Regions from separate parts of the Nodularia sp. UHCC 0506 genome, predicted to be linked through region 1. Evidence: predicted binding sites of a transcription regulator. Region 1 holds the regulator's gene; the other holds the start of a gene.
The links. The regulator HrcA, encoded in region 1, represses chaperone genes, less so after heat shock. The targets are predictions, from matches to a motif close to TTAGCACTCNNGANTCNNGAGTGCTAA.
Positions count from the first base shown of each region.

Region 1 (5,416 bases):
GTCAGAAAGTTAGTTTCTGCTAACAGTCCCTTGGAGTTCAAAGATAAAGAAATAATTTGACTATCAAAGGTGACTTCTGGTAGTTCTAAACCTTGCCATTCGGCCACGGCGGGAAGATTGAGAAAAGCCGTAGCTAAGGAGGCTTTAGGCAATTGTTGGGCAGCTTTTTGGTATTTAAGCGAACTGGACAAATTCAAATCAGGAGCCTGGACATTATTAATTGCGTCTCGTAGCACCTTCAAATCATTAGCAAATAAAACAAAGTCATCCACAACTGCACCAGCTAGGGAATCTTGTTGTGGTTGGGAATCGTCAGATATCAGCTTTACACCTTCATATTCTTCAACAGCCAAATTTGCGCCAGCCAATACCCTGCGAGAAAAGAGCAAGTCTAAAAATTCACGGCTTTTGTCTGGTTTCTCAGTTGCTAGTGCCATTAAATACCCTGGCTGTTTTCCATTCTCTAGATCACGATCAATATCTACAGTAGTCACGGAGAGGGTAATTTCATTTCCCAGCCAAGGCTGAATATCTTGTTTGTAATCTATACCACTCTTAGCCAATAAACTGGTTTTGAGTTGAGATAATTCCCCTTTGCGCTCCAATGACTGCAAGCGTTCAGGATTTGTCAGCAACGAAACCGTCACCGGAGCCAATTTAGAGACGAATATAGCAGCATGGGGCTGAGAGCTAGAGGCGATGAATTTAACCGGAGTCTGAGCGAAAAACCAATAAAAGCCTGCGACGATAATTAGAAGTGCGATGCCTGCGGCGACCACGAAACCAAATAATGAGCGTTGACTATTGACATTAGACATACTAAACCAGCAATAAATTTTACAATGGTTGGATTTGACAGGCCATCGGGAATGACTAATAACTACTCCTTTGGGAATAGATGCTGATGCTAGGAAGCAAATTTTCTGTCAACATAAAGTGTATTAGGTTGTTTACAAAAATTTCATGACAGGGAATCCTTCTGGTCAACTCATTACTCAGATTAGTGTAGAGGAACTGGCGCAACGTCTGTCTTCTGGTGATGCAAGTATTCAGTTAATAGATGTACGTGAACCTCAAGAACTAGCAACCGCTAACATAGAAGGCTTTGTCAATCTCCCCCTGAGCGAATTTGTAGAATGGGGCGATCAAGTCCCCACCATGTTCAATCCCCAAGCTGAAACCCTGGTATTATGTCACCACGGCATTCGCTCTGCCCAGATGTGCCAGTGGCTCATGGTTCAAGGTTTTACAAATGTTAAAAACATTACAGGTGGCATTGATGCCTATTCTCTATTAGTTGATGACTCAATTCCGCAATATTAGTCATTTGTCCTGATTTCAAGCCCCTAAATTTATTTATGGGGTTCTTTCCCTACCCCCCGCCCCTTTTTCTCTTCTTTGACCTCTGACCAATGCTATTCTTAACACAATACCGTTACCAAGACAACTTAAGACTGTCAGCAGCACTCAGATTTGATTCATTTTGCATATATGAATTTTGTCTAAAATAAGTATTTTTGAATACAGCTTTTTCATTCAAAAGCTGCAATAATACTTAAAGATGCTGACTATACTCATAACACACAAAAAATTAAATATTTTGCTAAATTAATTAACTATTATTCATAATATTTGGCTTTAAAATCCCCAAAATTTTCCCAGTTTAGTCAAAATTTGCCTTCAGCAAAACATACCTTATGCAAGTCCAGTTAACGAATCGACAACAGCATATACTTTGGGCAACAGTACGCCACTATATTGCTACAGCAGAGCCTGTAGGTTCAAAAGCTTTGGTTGATGAGTATGACTTGGGTGTGAGTTCAGCCACTATTCGGAATGTCATGGGTGTGTTAGAAAAATCTGGGTTACTTTACCAGCCACACACTTCTGCTGGACGCATACCTTCAGATTCAGGCTATCGCATTTATGTTGACCAGTTAATTACACCTGCTTTGCGAGATGTAACGCGCACGGATGTTTTAGCCAAAGAAGTAGAACAGGCGCTGCAAAATCGCCTCCACTGGGAAGATTGGAGTTTGGAAGCTGTACTACAAGGTGCAGCGCAAATTTTAGCCACTGTGAGTGGCTGCATTAGCTTAATTACTATGCCGCAAACCACTACAGCCATCTTGCGACATCTGCAACTAGTGCAAATTGAAACTAACAAGATTATGCTAATTGTGGTGACGGATGATTATGAGACACATTCTAGGCTAATGAATTTGTCGCCCACCGAGGAAGAAGCAAAACTTGATCCAGAGGGCATAGATCATGAATTGCAGATTGTTTCTAACTTTTTGAATACCCACTTGCGGGGACGCAGTTTATTGGAATTAGCCAGCTTGGATTGGAGTGAGTTAGATCAGGAATTCCAACGCTATGGTGAATTCTTAAAAGGTTCAGTCACAGAATTAACTCGTCGTCATCTGACACCAACTACGACCCAAATTATGGTTCGGGGTGTGGCAGAAGTTTTGCGTCAGCCAGAATTTTCTCAATTACAGCAAGTCCAGACAATTATCCAACTGCTGGAAGAAGAACAAGACCAACTGTGGCGATTAATCTTTGCCGAACCGGAAGCGGAAGAGGTGGGTAAATCCAAGGTAACGGTTCGCATTGGTACAGAAAACCCCTTAGAACCGATACGTACTTGTACTTTAATTACTTCTACCTATCGCCGGGGTTTGCTACCTTTAGGAAGTGTAGGTGTTTTAGGGCCAACGCGCCTAGATTATGATAGCGCGATCGCAGTTGTAGCGGCTGCTGCTGATTACCTCTCCGATGCTTTTAGTTAACTTGTTTAAATCATGTTCAGAAAAATTGCCTTTGGGGTGTTGTGGCTAGGATTTCTTACTTATGCTTTTCTATTTGCTCCCCCCGATCAACCTGATACCTTTGAATTAATTAAAAACCTTTCCGTTGGGCAATGGCAAGATATTAACCCCCTAATCATAGCCTTATTCAACCTCATGGGCATTTGGCCGGTAATTTACAGTGCAATTCTGTTTATTGATGGTAGAGGGCAAAAAATTCCCGCTTGGCCCTTTGCTACAGCTTCTTTTGCCGTCGGTGCTTTTGCGCTGTTGCCTTATTTAGCTTTACGGGAACCAAATCAGCAATTTTCTGGAAACAAAAATCTCTGGCTAAAATTACTAGATTCTCGGATTACTGGTTTGATTTTAACTATCGGCGCAGCGATTCTAGTCCGCTATGGTTTACAAGGAGATTGGGGAAATTTTGTCCAGCAATGGCAAACTAGCCGCTTCATCCATGTGATGAGTTTAGACTTCTGCCTACTTTCGCTATTATTTCCCGCATTATTGGGAGATGATATGGCACGTCGGGGGATAAAAAATCAAGTATTTTTCTGGTTCATCGCATTGATTCCCCTATTCGGCCCCTTAATTTATTTAACTGTACGATCTGCTGGCAGTAGCGCTGAGTGCAAAGCACAGGTTCCGCTACCAGAAACCAACATAAATACAGAACTTTCCCACTAAAAACCCCAAATATCGGCTTTTAATTATTCTTATCTTGTGTGGGAGGGCAAAAATACCCGCCCTACAATATATTTAGCGCAATATTAATGCCACCGTCACACATTTGATTTAGAAATTTTATAAATTTCAGGTAACTGCCACCAAGGAATATGGGGGTATTCGTGATGTTCATGATGATAACCAAAATGGTAACAAGTGATGAATGACCACCAAATGGGACGGCTAATAGTTTGGGAACGATGAGGTTCTTTATAACCTTCTACGGGTTCACTGTGGGGTAAAAAAGTTCCAAAATAAAATAATTGTAAAGAACTTAAAATTGAAGGAATTACCCAGAAATAAGTCAAGTTATCATCGGGAAGATGCCATATATATTTGACCAAATTATAGATAATCATTAATGTGATAATTTGCAGCCAACTCCAGTAACCTTTCATAAAATATAAATACCAAGCAAAAAAGTTTTTATGCTTACCGTTATGAAAATCTGGGTCTGTTTCACTAGCTGGATTATGGTGATGTACCCAATGCTTTTTTAAAAGTTTGGGATAGGATAAAAGACCATAAAGAAATAGACACAATGAGCCAATGAAATGGTTAATTTTGGGATTTTTAGGAAAAACTACCCCATGCATGGCATCATGAGCTGTAATAAATAATCCCGTATATAAAAATGTTTGCCAAAATATGATCGGCAACAACATCCAAAATTTGAATTGGGATATATCAATATAAAGTAAAAAACCGAGGCTGATAGCCCATATACTAATAATGGCGATCGCCATAAAAATTCCCCCAAACAGGGATGTACTTTTCACGGCTGGCGTGGTAGAGATTTTTCTTTGAGGCAACTGTGTTTGTTCTAACTGGAACACGCTTTTACTCCGCGTAGGATTCAGGTGAAAATTTCAGAATATAGTTGTGGAAAAGCACTCAGCATTAGTCTAGAAACTAATTTTGGTGGTAAGCTTTCTGCATTAGGTAGTCCCAATCATTCCAAACTGTGTAGAAATATTAAAATAACTTAACTATTATTACACATTATGCTCCCCATACCAAAAACTGTATTCAGTTAAAGAAATAGGTAATGATGGTGAAAATACTGTTTAGTTTGTTCTCAACAGCCCCAACCGATAATTAGGAACCGAGCATCAGTATTTTACGCAATATGTTGTAGCGATTAGTATGCCAAAATAAGTAAGCGATCAAACCAACCATCACCAAGGGACTATTCCCAAGTACCGATTGAGGCGTAAACATCTTTGCCATTGTTAGCAGTTTCAGTGGCATCATTCAGATAAAGTCCCATGATCAATTTTCTAGCCAATTATAAGATGACCTTTTTCATAGTATTTACCTGCCTATTTAGTGCTATCTGTCTCTAGTGTCAAAATGTCAGCAAGTCTAAAGAATGAATTTTTCAAGTTTGAGAGGAATATTTTTAATAATTAAAAATTTGATCATTCCGCTATTTTGAAGATCACAATATTTCGTTTTTCACCAAGTATTTACAAATGCCATAACACTGGCAGTAAGAGCCAAAAAGTAAAACTTCAAATATCATAAAAAATCTAACGCAAGTTAGAAGATTTCGTAAATATGATTAACCAGAATAATAGATAAATGGTATTATATTTATAGTTGTAAATATGGCCTCTACAGTATTAATTACAGGTGGATCTCAAGGTATCGGCAAAGCTACGGCGCTTTTATTTTCCCGCAAAGGTTATAATCTCGTCCTTGCAGCCCGTCATGCTGACACATTAGCCGCTACAGCCCAAGAGATAGAAAACCTTGGTCATCCCGTCCCATTAACTATTACTTGCGATGTCAAAGATCCATCTCAGGTAGAGATATTAGTGCAGACAGCATTAGAAAATTATGCTGATATCGATGTTTTGGTAAATAATGCCGGT
Region 1 is NZ_JAYGHH010000071.1:664-6,079, reverse strand. Features, by position in the region: partial or broken gene VB654_RS23820 (DUF3352 domain-containing protein) at 1-818, opposite strand, end outside; gene VB654_RS23815 (rhodanese-like domain-containing protein) at 964-1,323, shown strand; gene hrcA (heat-inducible transcriptional repressor HrcA) at 1,698-2,795, shown strand; gene VB654_RS23805 (DUF2834 domain-containing protein) at 2,808-3,500, shown strand; gene crtW (beta-carotene ketolase CrtW) at 3,596-4,375, opposite strand; gene VB654_RS23795 (SDR family oxidoreductase) at 5,150-5,416, shown strand, end outside.

Region 2 (9,244 bases), on a different contig from region 1:
TCACCTCCTTTGGCTTGGTGTTCTTTCCAACGAGTAGTTTGCTTGAGTGAAGATTCTACTTGTGCTACGAGTTCTTCTGGTTCAAAGGGCTTAACCATATATACGTCAGCCCCTTTATTCAGACCTTTAACTCGGTCTGCACTTTGTCCTTTTGCTGAGAGGAAAAGTACGGGAATCCAGCCGGTGCGTTCATTTTGTCGGACTTGTTCCACAAAAGTGTATCCGTCCATTTCCGGCATCATTACGTCACAGATGATCATATCTGGAATATCTTGTTCAAGAATATCCAGAGCTTCTCGTCCATTTTCGGCAGTGTTGACTTCATAGCCTCTGAATTCCAGGTAATCCTTCACCAGCAAGATGAGGTTAGGGTCATCATCAATCAGTAGCAGTCTTTTATGATCTTTCATGCTGGGTTCTTTCATAGCAGTGGCACTTGTCGCGCTTCGGTCCATCAAGGTCTTGAATGGTTATCCTTTATGGTGGATCATTGAGATGTTGTCCTTTATCCTACTTAACTTGCCTTTGCTTTCTGGAAATTTCAAAAGTGGTGAACACTTGATCTAAGATTTCCAGCTCATTGGTAAAATCCGGTAAGGATACGTAGAGCAATAGTATTTATAATGCGCTATTATATATCGCTTTGAAAGGGGCGGGTGAAAAAACACTGATTAAATATCATCTTTCCGATTCATGAGGTACGTATTGGCTCAAGATGACCCTAACTTCAAAACAACCCGCGCTTTCAGATGCTTACTGCTTTATCATATCCTGCGGATGTTCAGCCTTTATCAAAGGTTTATCAGCAAGTAGGGGAATTTTCGGCAAAAGATGGGTTAAAAATGCATATTCTTCCACCATCATGATGCCTATCAAGTGTTCTGGATGATTGGCTCAATAACTTCTGGTTTTGCTGGGCAATACCAGGCACCATCTGGATAGAACACCATTATCGGTCTAGAACCACAAACTCGCAAGCAATTGGCTTTAGTCCTAACGATGCAAATGGGAGACTGTCTTGGGGCTGATCAAGTTTTAACTATTGAATTCGCCATTTTTTTGGTATTCCCAAGATTCCAGACTAACTCGTTTTGCACAGAAGTTAGCAACTGTCTCGTCAGCACAGATCAAAATTTGTCGCTGAATTTCCGCCATTCCTAAAGTTTCTACACAATTACTTAAGGCTTTGTCATTCAAGGATTGAGTGGCTTTGGGGATTTGACGGCAGCACTGGATCACTGTAATGTTACTCATCGAGCAGCACCCTGATTACAGTTCTATAACAATTTCCCGGCTTTGCAAATAAATTTAGCGATATAAAAATATTCGTAACTTACCGAGCAAAACCTGATAGATAAAAATATTTGAGTATTTATACTTAAGTAATTAAGCGATCGCCTAGTGCGGGAACCCGTACTCAAGTCCTCGTTGCCATCTTATGCTGGTTTTAGGTAGATTAGCACTCAGGAGTTGAGAGTGCTAACTCTAAGAGAAGAGAAAAGAAAATAAATATTTATGGCAGCTGTAACTTTAAGCGTTTCCACAGTTAAACCCCTAGGCGATCGCGTTTTCGTAAAAGTGAGCGCCCCCGAAGAAAAGACCGCAGGTGGACTGTTTTTACCCGATAATGCCCAGGAAAAACCCCAAGTAGGCGAAGTAGTCGCTCTTGGCCCTGGCAAGCGTAACGATGACGGTAGCCGTCAAGAATTAGACATTAAAACCGGCGATAAAGTGTTGTACTCCAAGTACGCTGGCACCGACATCAAGCTAGGCACAGAAGAATACGTACTGCTTTCAGAAAAAGACATCTTAGCAGTCGTTATGTAATGGGGAATGGGGAGTAGGGAGTAGGAAGTGGGAAAAAAATGCCCAACGCCCAACACCCAACACCCAAAGCCTAATTCCAAATCAAATTGACTTACTCCCTGAATTGAGACAAATATGGCAAAACGCATTATTTACAACGAAAACGCCCGTCGCGCCCTGGAACGAGGCATTGACATCTTGGCTGAAGCCGTAGCTGTTACCCTTGGCCCCAAAGGTCGTAACGTAGTCCTAGAAAAGAAATTTGGCGCGCCCCAAATCGTCAATGACGGTGTCACCATCGCCAAAGAAATCGAACTAGAAGACCATATCGAAAATACTGGCGTAGCTTTGATTCGTCAAGCTGCTTCCAAGACCAATGACGCTGCCGGTGATGGTACTACAACTGCCACCGTTTTGGCTCACGCGATGGTTAAGGAAGGCTTACGCAACGTTGCGGCAGGCGCTAATGCAATTTCTTTGAAGCGCGGTATTGATAAAGCTTCCGCCTTCTTGGTAGAGAAAATTGCTGAACACGCTCGTCCAGTAGAAGATTCTAAATCCATTGCCCAAGTTGCTGCGATTTCAGCTGGTAACGACGAAGAAGTGGGTCAGATGATTGCCCAAGCAATGGACAAAGTAGGCAAGGAAGGCGTAATTTCCCTAGAAGAAGGGAAATCTATGACCACCGAGCTAGAAATAACCGAAGGGATGCGCTTTGAGAAAGGCTATATCTCTCCTTATTTCGCTACCGATGCTGAACGCATGGAAACGGTCTTTGATGAGCCTTACCTGCTAATCACTGACAAGAAGATTGCTTTAGTACAAGACCTTGTACCAGTTTTAGAGCAAGTAGCTCGCTCTGGTCGTCCTTTGGTGATTATCGCCGAAGATATTGAAAAAGAAGCTTTAGCGACTTTGGTAGTTAACCGCTTGCGTGGTGTACTGAATGTTGCGGCTGTAAAAGCTCCTGGTTTTGGCGATCGCCGTAAAGCGATGCTAGAAGATATTGCGGTTCTGACTGGTGGTACATTAGTCACCGAAGATGCAGGTCTGAAGCTAGAAAATACCAAGCTGGAAAGCCTCGGTAAAGCTCGCCGTGTCACCATTACCAAGGACACAACAACAATTGTTGCTGAAGGTAACGAAGCCCCTGTGAAGGCTCGTTGCGAACAAATCCGTCGTCAGATGGATGAAACCGAATCTTCTTACGACAAAGAGAAGCTGCAAGAACGTCTTGCTAAACTCTCTGGTGGTGTAGCTGTGGTGAAAGTGGGTGCAGCCACTGAAACCGAAATGAAAGATAAGAAACTACGCCTAGAAGACGCGATCAACGCCACCAAAGCTGCTGTTGAAGAAGGGATTGTTCCCGGCGGTGGTACAACTCTAGCTCACCTTGCTCCTCAATTAGAAGATTGGGCAAAAGCTAATCTCAAAGATGAAGAGTTGATTGGTGCTTTGATTGTCGTTCGTGCTTTACCCGCGCCTCTGAAGCGGATTGCTGAAAACGCCGGCCAAAATGGTGCTGTAATTGCTGAACGTGTGAAAGAGAAAGAATTCAACGTCGGCTACAATGCTGCAACCAACGAATTCGTTGATTTGTTAGGTGCTGGTATTGTTGACCCTGCTAAGGTAACTCGTTCTGCTCTGCAAAACGCTGCTTCTATCGCTGGTATGGTGTTGACAACCGAATGTATTATCGTTGACAAGCCTGAGCCTAAAGATGCTGCTCCTGCTGCCGGCGGTGGTATGGGTGGCGGTGACTTCGATTACTAATATTCTGTAGTCACATAAATAAATTGAAAAATAGCTGCTTCCTGATGGGGGTGGCTGTTTTTTTGTGTCATACAAGTGATCGAATCGTTCCCTCACCTCCAATTATGGGGGAACAAGAATTTTCAAAGTCCCCCAAATTTGGGAGATTTAGGGGGCAAAACAGGCTCAAACGCAGACAAGCAGGACTTGTGTGTACACGTGTCATACAACAGGAAGAATATGGCTTCATCAAGTTGAGAAGCCAATAGCCGGTGTGTACGCGGACTTAATCAGAAAAGGGGCTGGGGGTGAGGTTAGTGTATTTTATTAAATCCGCATTCCTAAACTTTAATTAGCGTTGATAAAGTTTTGAATATCTCTAGCTACAATCCCAGGACAAGAACTGGGTAAATCATTACCAGCATGAGCAATTATTTGCAACTCGACTTTAGGAAGCAGCTGAGTGTAGGTCTGAGTTTTAACTACTGCATCTAGTAAATCTTGACCACCTTGTAAAATCAAAACTGGAACTTCCATCAAGTGCAATCTTTTATGCAGAAATTCCGCTTCAATTTCCGATTGCCGCCTTTGAAATAATAACTGAAATGAATTAGGATATGCCAACAATTTTTGACGCAAATTAAAATCTTTTTCCAACTTTTCTTTCAAACCCAAAATTTTATTCAAAGGTCGAAACCATTTTAATGATTGCGAAAATATTGGGGGACGACTCACTAATTTTCGCATTTTCCGCGAATTTTTTTCTTGTCCTTCTATACCTACACCTTCTGGCGCTAGTAATACTAAAGCACAAACTTGGTCTGGATACTTTAAAGCATAGCTAGCGGCAATCCAAGCGCCAATAGAATAGCCTACTAAATAAACTTTTTCTAATCTCACGGCTTGTAAAAATTCAGCAATACATTCCACATGAAAATCAATTGAGTGATGAACATGAGGATTTTCTGACTCACCAAATCCTAATAAATCTGGTGAAAGGCAATGAAAATTTTGAGATAGTGAATTAATCACTGATACCCATTGACTGCTATCGTTCCAAGCCCCATGCAAAAAAATTACAGGCGTACCTTCACCAGCCTCTCGCCAGAATAATAGCCCTTGAGAAAGTTTTCTCCGGGAGTTATGAAATAGGGTATCCATTTTAATTTAATGTTAAATCAATAGGCAAAAATAGCTTTATGCCAGTGTTGTCAAACCATTCAAATAGTCTTGTAACTGTCGAGTATGGTCATGAGACATTTTTCCTAGAGGTAAAGAATCAGCCGTAAAAGCGTGAATTTCCGTAACTTCTAAAGTATCTTGAATCTCCATTTTTCCTTCAACTTCCGCTTCTACCACAACACAAATTGAATGAATGCGGGGATCTCTGTCAGGTGATGAGTAAACCCCTACCAAACGGGTAATTTTTATCAACTCCAGTCCTGTTTCTTCTATCAATTCTCGGTTGACTGTTTTAGGAATATCCTCTCCCCAATCCACCATGCCTCCAGGTAATGCCCAGCAGCCATCATCACGCCGCTTAATCAGCACAATTCGACCATCTGGTAATATCGGAATTATACTAGCGCCAGTAATGGGATGACGGAAGATTATGCCAAGTACCGTTTGTCCTATACGCCATAAGTTACGTGTGGACTGAACAACTGTTGCAAAAAAAAGCAAGAACATTCAAACCTAAGTTATGTATATGTGTTGTGTTCTCTAATTTCCGACAATTTACATAAAATCCATGATTATATGGTTAACTTTTGTGTAACACAAACAAATATGTTTGTAGTTGAGAATTTTATTCTCACGACTTCGTATTGTATATCAATCTTCCCATTTGTTGCCAAAAAACAGAATTTAGTGTTTATTTATACATGAGTATTTTATGGATGATTTACCTACTTTAGATGAAAAATACTATGATTCTAATTAAAAGTAACAGTTAATCTGACATTTCTTTATAGCATATCAAACATGGTAGCTTATTTTTTGTTTTTATTTTTAATGTTTTCCATTAATGTGATTGATCAATTCAAAAGTCTTGAATTTAATGTTTAATTTGGTGCAACTTTTCTGAAAAGACACAATACTAGGTTTGTATTATATGCCTCTAAAACAATATATAAGAATCTAGTACCGCCGTGAAGTCAAAAGTCAAAAAGCTTTTACGTTGGGCTTTTGAATCTTTTGAAAGGGTATCCATATTTACGCCATGCTGTACTATAGGACTCCTATTTGAATTTTGATAGTTTGCGTGGGGTAAGCCATACAAAACGACCTATACCTTGATTCCTTCTTCCTTCTTCCCTGTTCCCTACCTCTACGAGTAAATATGGCTGCACCACTCCAGCTACAGAAACCAAACCGGATTCCTATAGATAAACAAATCTGAATGGTATTGACATAAATAAATTGTATACGATAGACTAGTATACTGTTAAAAGTATGTGGATGACTAAGCTAGGCCAAAAGTATATCAATAGCATAAGTAGCTAATATTGCTTATGTAATGCCTAGTTGCACTTTTTTGTTGTTTATTAAATGAGGTGAACATGGCCAAGCGCCGTAACCCGAAAAAAGAAAAGGCGCTACGGAACCAGGCGTATGCCAGAAAGTTTCGTAAACGAACTACTACAGGAAGAATGCAGAGAAGGTTCCAACAAAGACCTCCGAAGAGTGAGGAAGAAGAAGGCGCAGCAGCAGCTGATACTGAATAAGCCGCCTGTTGAAATCCTTATCACTTAAATTTAAAATTTTTCAGGGCGTACATATAATATGTACGCCCTGATTTGTTCATTGGTATGGGTAACGCTACTAATGATGTTGAGTTTCCTTATGTCAGCCCAACCTACGAATTTTTGTCCTATGTGAAGCTGGCCACGCCACTATGAGGTTCAAGCCAATGAGGGTAAGATTTTTCGGTGTGTACACAGTGGACTCCCTTTCGGCGACGCTCACGGCGAAGCTTATTTCCTATTCACCAATTTGAATGCGGGCTGTAGCAATTGCCTGATTCACCTGTGAAAAACCTGTACCCCCATAACTGTTACGTGCTGCTACAACTTGACGGGGCGATATCGCTTCATAGATATCTGTAGCAAATGCTGGATGTAATTGTTGCCATTCTTCTAAGGTTAAGTCTTTTAACAATTTACCTGCGGCAATACTGGTTTTGACGACTTTTCCCACGAGATTATAAGCTTCCCGGAAGGGAACACCCTTTGCTGCTAGATAATCTGCTACATCGGTGGCATTGGAAAAATCTTCAGCTACGGCTGCGGCTAAACGTTGGGTACGAAATTCTAAGCCTTCTCGCAACAAGATTGTCATTGCTTCTAGAGAAGCTTTAATGGTGTTAACGCTGTCAAATAAACCTTCTTTATCTTCTTGCAGGTCTTTATTATATGCCAGAGGTAGGCCTTTCATCATTACCAGCATGGCTTGGAGATGACCAAATACCCGCCCAGTTTTTCCCCGTACTAATTCTGGTACGTCGGGGTTTTTCTTTTGGGGCATAATGCTGGAACCAGTGGCGCAGCTATCTTTGAGGATGATAAAACGAAATTCTTCAGATGACCAGAGAATGATTTCCTCGGAAAGACGGCTGAGGTGAACCATGATTAAGCTCGCAGCACAGAGAAATTCGATGGCAAAATCGCGATCGCTTACTCCATCCAAGCTATTAGCATAAACACTCTCAAATTGCAAGAGTTCGGCTGTATAATGTCTGTCAATGGGGAAAGTTGTTCCTGCCAATGCACCACACCCTAGTGGCGAAATATTCACTCGGCGGCTAACATCCTCCAGGCGTTCCCAGTCCCGTTGTGCCATTTGGAAATATGCCAAGAGGTGATGGGCTAAACTTAGGGGTTGGGCGCGTTGTAGGTGAGTATAGCCAGGAATTAAAGTTTCAACGTGCTGTTCGGCTATATCTAGCAATACACCTTGAAATTCGCGCAATTGGCTACGGATAGCTGTGATTTGGTCGCGCAGATAGAGTCTGGTGTCAGTACCAACTTGGTCATTACGCGATCGCGCGGTATGCAGCTTTTTACCCACATCACCCACAATTTCCGTTAATCGCCGTTCCACAGCAAAATGCACATCTTCTGCATCAATTCCCGGCTGAAATTTGCCTTGGCGATATTCTTGGCGAATTTGTTCTAAACCTGCCACCAGTTTTTCCCCCTCATCTGGGGAAATAATACCTGTGTGAGCCAACATTTTGGTATGAGCTTGAGAACCAGTCAGGTCATATTCAATTAATTCAATATCAAAACCTATACTGGCATTAAAACGAGCGATCGCAGGATGCAATGCTGATTCAAATCGTTGACTCCACGTTTGTTCTTTGGTCATAGATGATTAGGAAATTAGGAAGTGGAGAGTGGAGATGTCTATTCAGAAAGACACAATAGAAATTTATCATTTATTTCCTTCCCCAGTCCCCAGTTCCTAGTCCCTAATACAAGTCGGCGTAAATAAACAGATCAATTTAAATCAATGAAAAGCTTATAGAATCAGGCTTTTGACTTTTGATTTTCGCCTTGCAGTCCTTAACCGTAACTTGTCAGACTCCGAAGCATATAGCCAATAACTAGACCAATCAATAACGCCCACACTTGACCAGATTCTACAAAATTGTTCCAAGTTCTTTGCATTTGACCTACAACGTCTGGATCGTTAATTTTTTGCGCTAGTAGCGTCATATTTACTGGCAGTTGCCAAACTAATTGAGATATTACACCGCTGAAGTTGTTCATAGCTTGGTAATTTATAGGTGATGAAAGGTAATCTTTAGTAATAAGTTTTCGGTTTTTACCCAATAAACACTGACTACCCATTGAAATCTTACGATAACTTGTCTGTATCAACTCAAGATGTCGCAAATCATAACCGTAATTTCTCAGCCGTTCGCAGGATTTGCCCCGCCAGCACAGCAGCACCAAAGCCATTATCTATATTGACTACACCTATACCAGCAGCACAGGAGTTGAGCATTGTCAATAAAGGCGATAATCCACCAAAACTCGCACCATAACCAATACTGGTAGGAACAGCAATCACCGGACAATCTGCCAAACCTGCGACAACGCTAGGCAAAGCACCTTCCATCCCTGCCACAACAATGAGAACTGAAGCTGATTCAATTAAATGGCGATTACTTAGCAAACGGTGAATCCCTGCCACACCCACATCCCAAAGACGCTGGACACGAAAGCCAGAAAGTTCTGCTGTGACAGCCGCCTCTTCAGCTACAGCTAAATCAGCAGTGCCGGCAGAGAGAATACCAATTAACCCCTCAATTTTAGGTTCGATGATAGGGGGAGTAATCGCACAAATTCGCGCCAATTCGTAATACTGCAAATCTATAATCTTTGCTTGCAGTGCTGTATAAACTGCTGGTTCAATGCGGGTTGCCATGACCACCGCATTACGCCGGCGCATTACTCCCATAATTTGAGCAATCTGTTGAGGAGTTTTACCTGGCCCCCAAATGACTTCCGGAAAACCAGTTCTGAGTTCGCGGTGGTGGTCAATTTTGGCAAATTCACCCACAGGTTCATAGGCTAAATCTTTGAGTGCATCTAATGCCATATCTGGGGTAACTTTACCATTGGCAACTGCTTGGAGGAGCGATCGCAAAGTTTCAGGTTGAGTCACAGTAATTTTAGGT
Region 2 is NZ_JAYGHH010000041.1:40,822-50,065, reverse strand. Features, by position in the region: gene VB654_RS19075 (response regulator transcription factor) at 1-455, opposite strand, end outside; gene VB654_RS19070 (hypothetical protein) at 1,036-1,254, opposite strand; gene groES (co-chaperone GroES) at 1,516-1,827, shown strand; gene groL (chaperonin GroEL) at 1,942-3,579, shown strand; gene VB654_RS19055 (alpha/beta hydrolase) at 3,907-4,719, opposite strand; gene VB654_RS19050 (NUDIX hydrolase) at 4,756-5,247, opposite strand; gene VB654_RS19045 (hypothetical protein) at 6,120-6,284, shown strand; gene argH (argininosuccinate lyase) at 6,541-7,926, opposite strand; gene VB654_RS19035 (hypothetical protein) at 8,124-8,330, opposite strand; gene larB (nickel pincer cofactor biosynthesis protein LarB) at 8,458-9,231, opposite strand.
Region 2: groES (co-chaperone GroES) is a predicted target of HrcA. The motif match lies at 1,457-1,483, and genes of this name have one in related genera.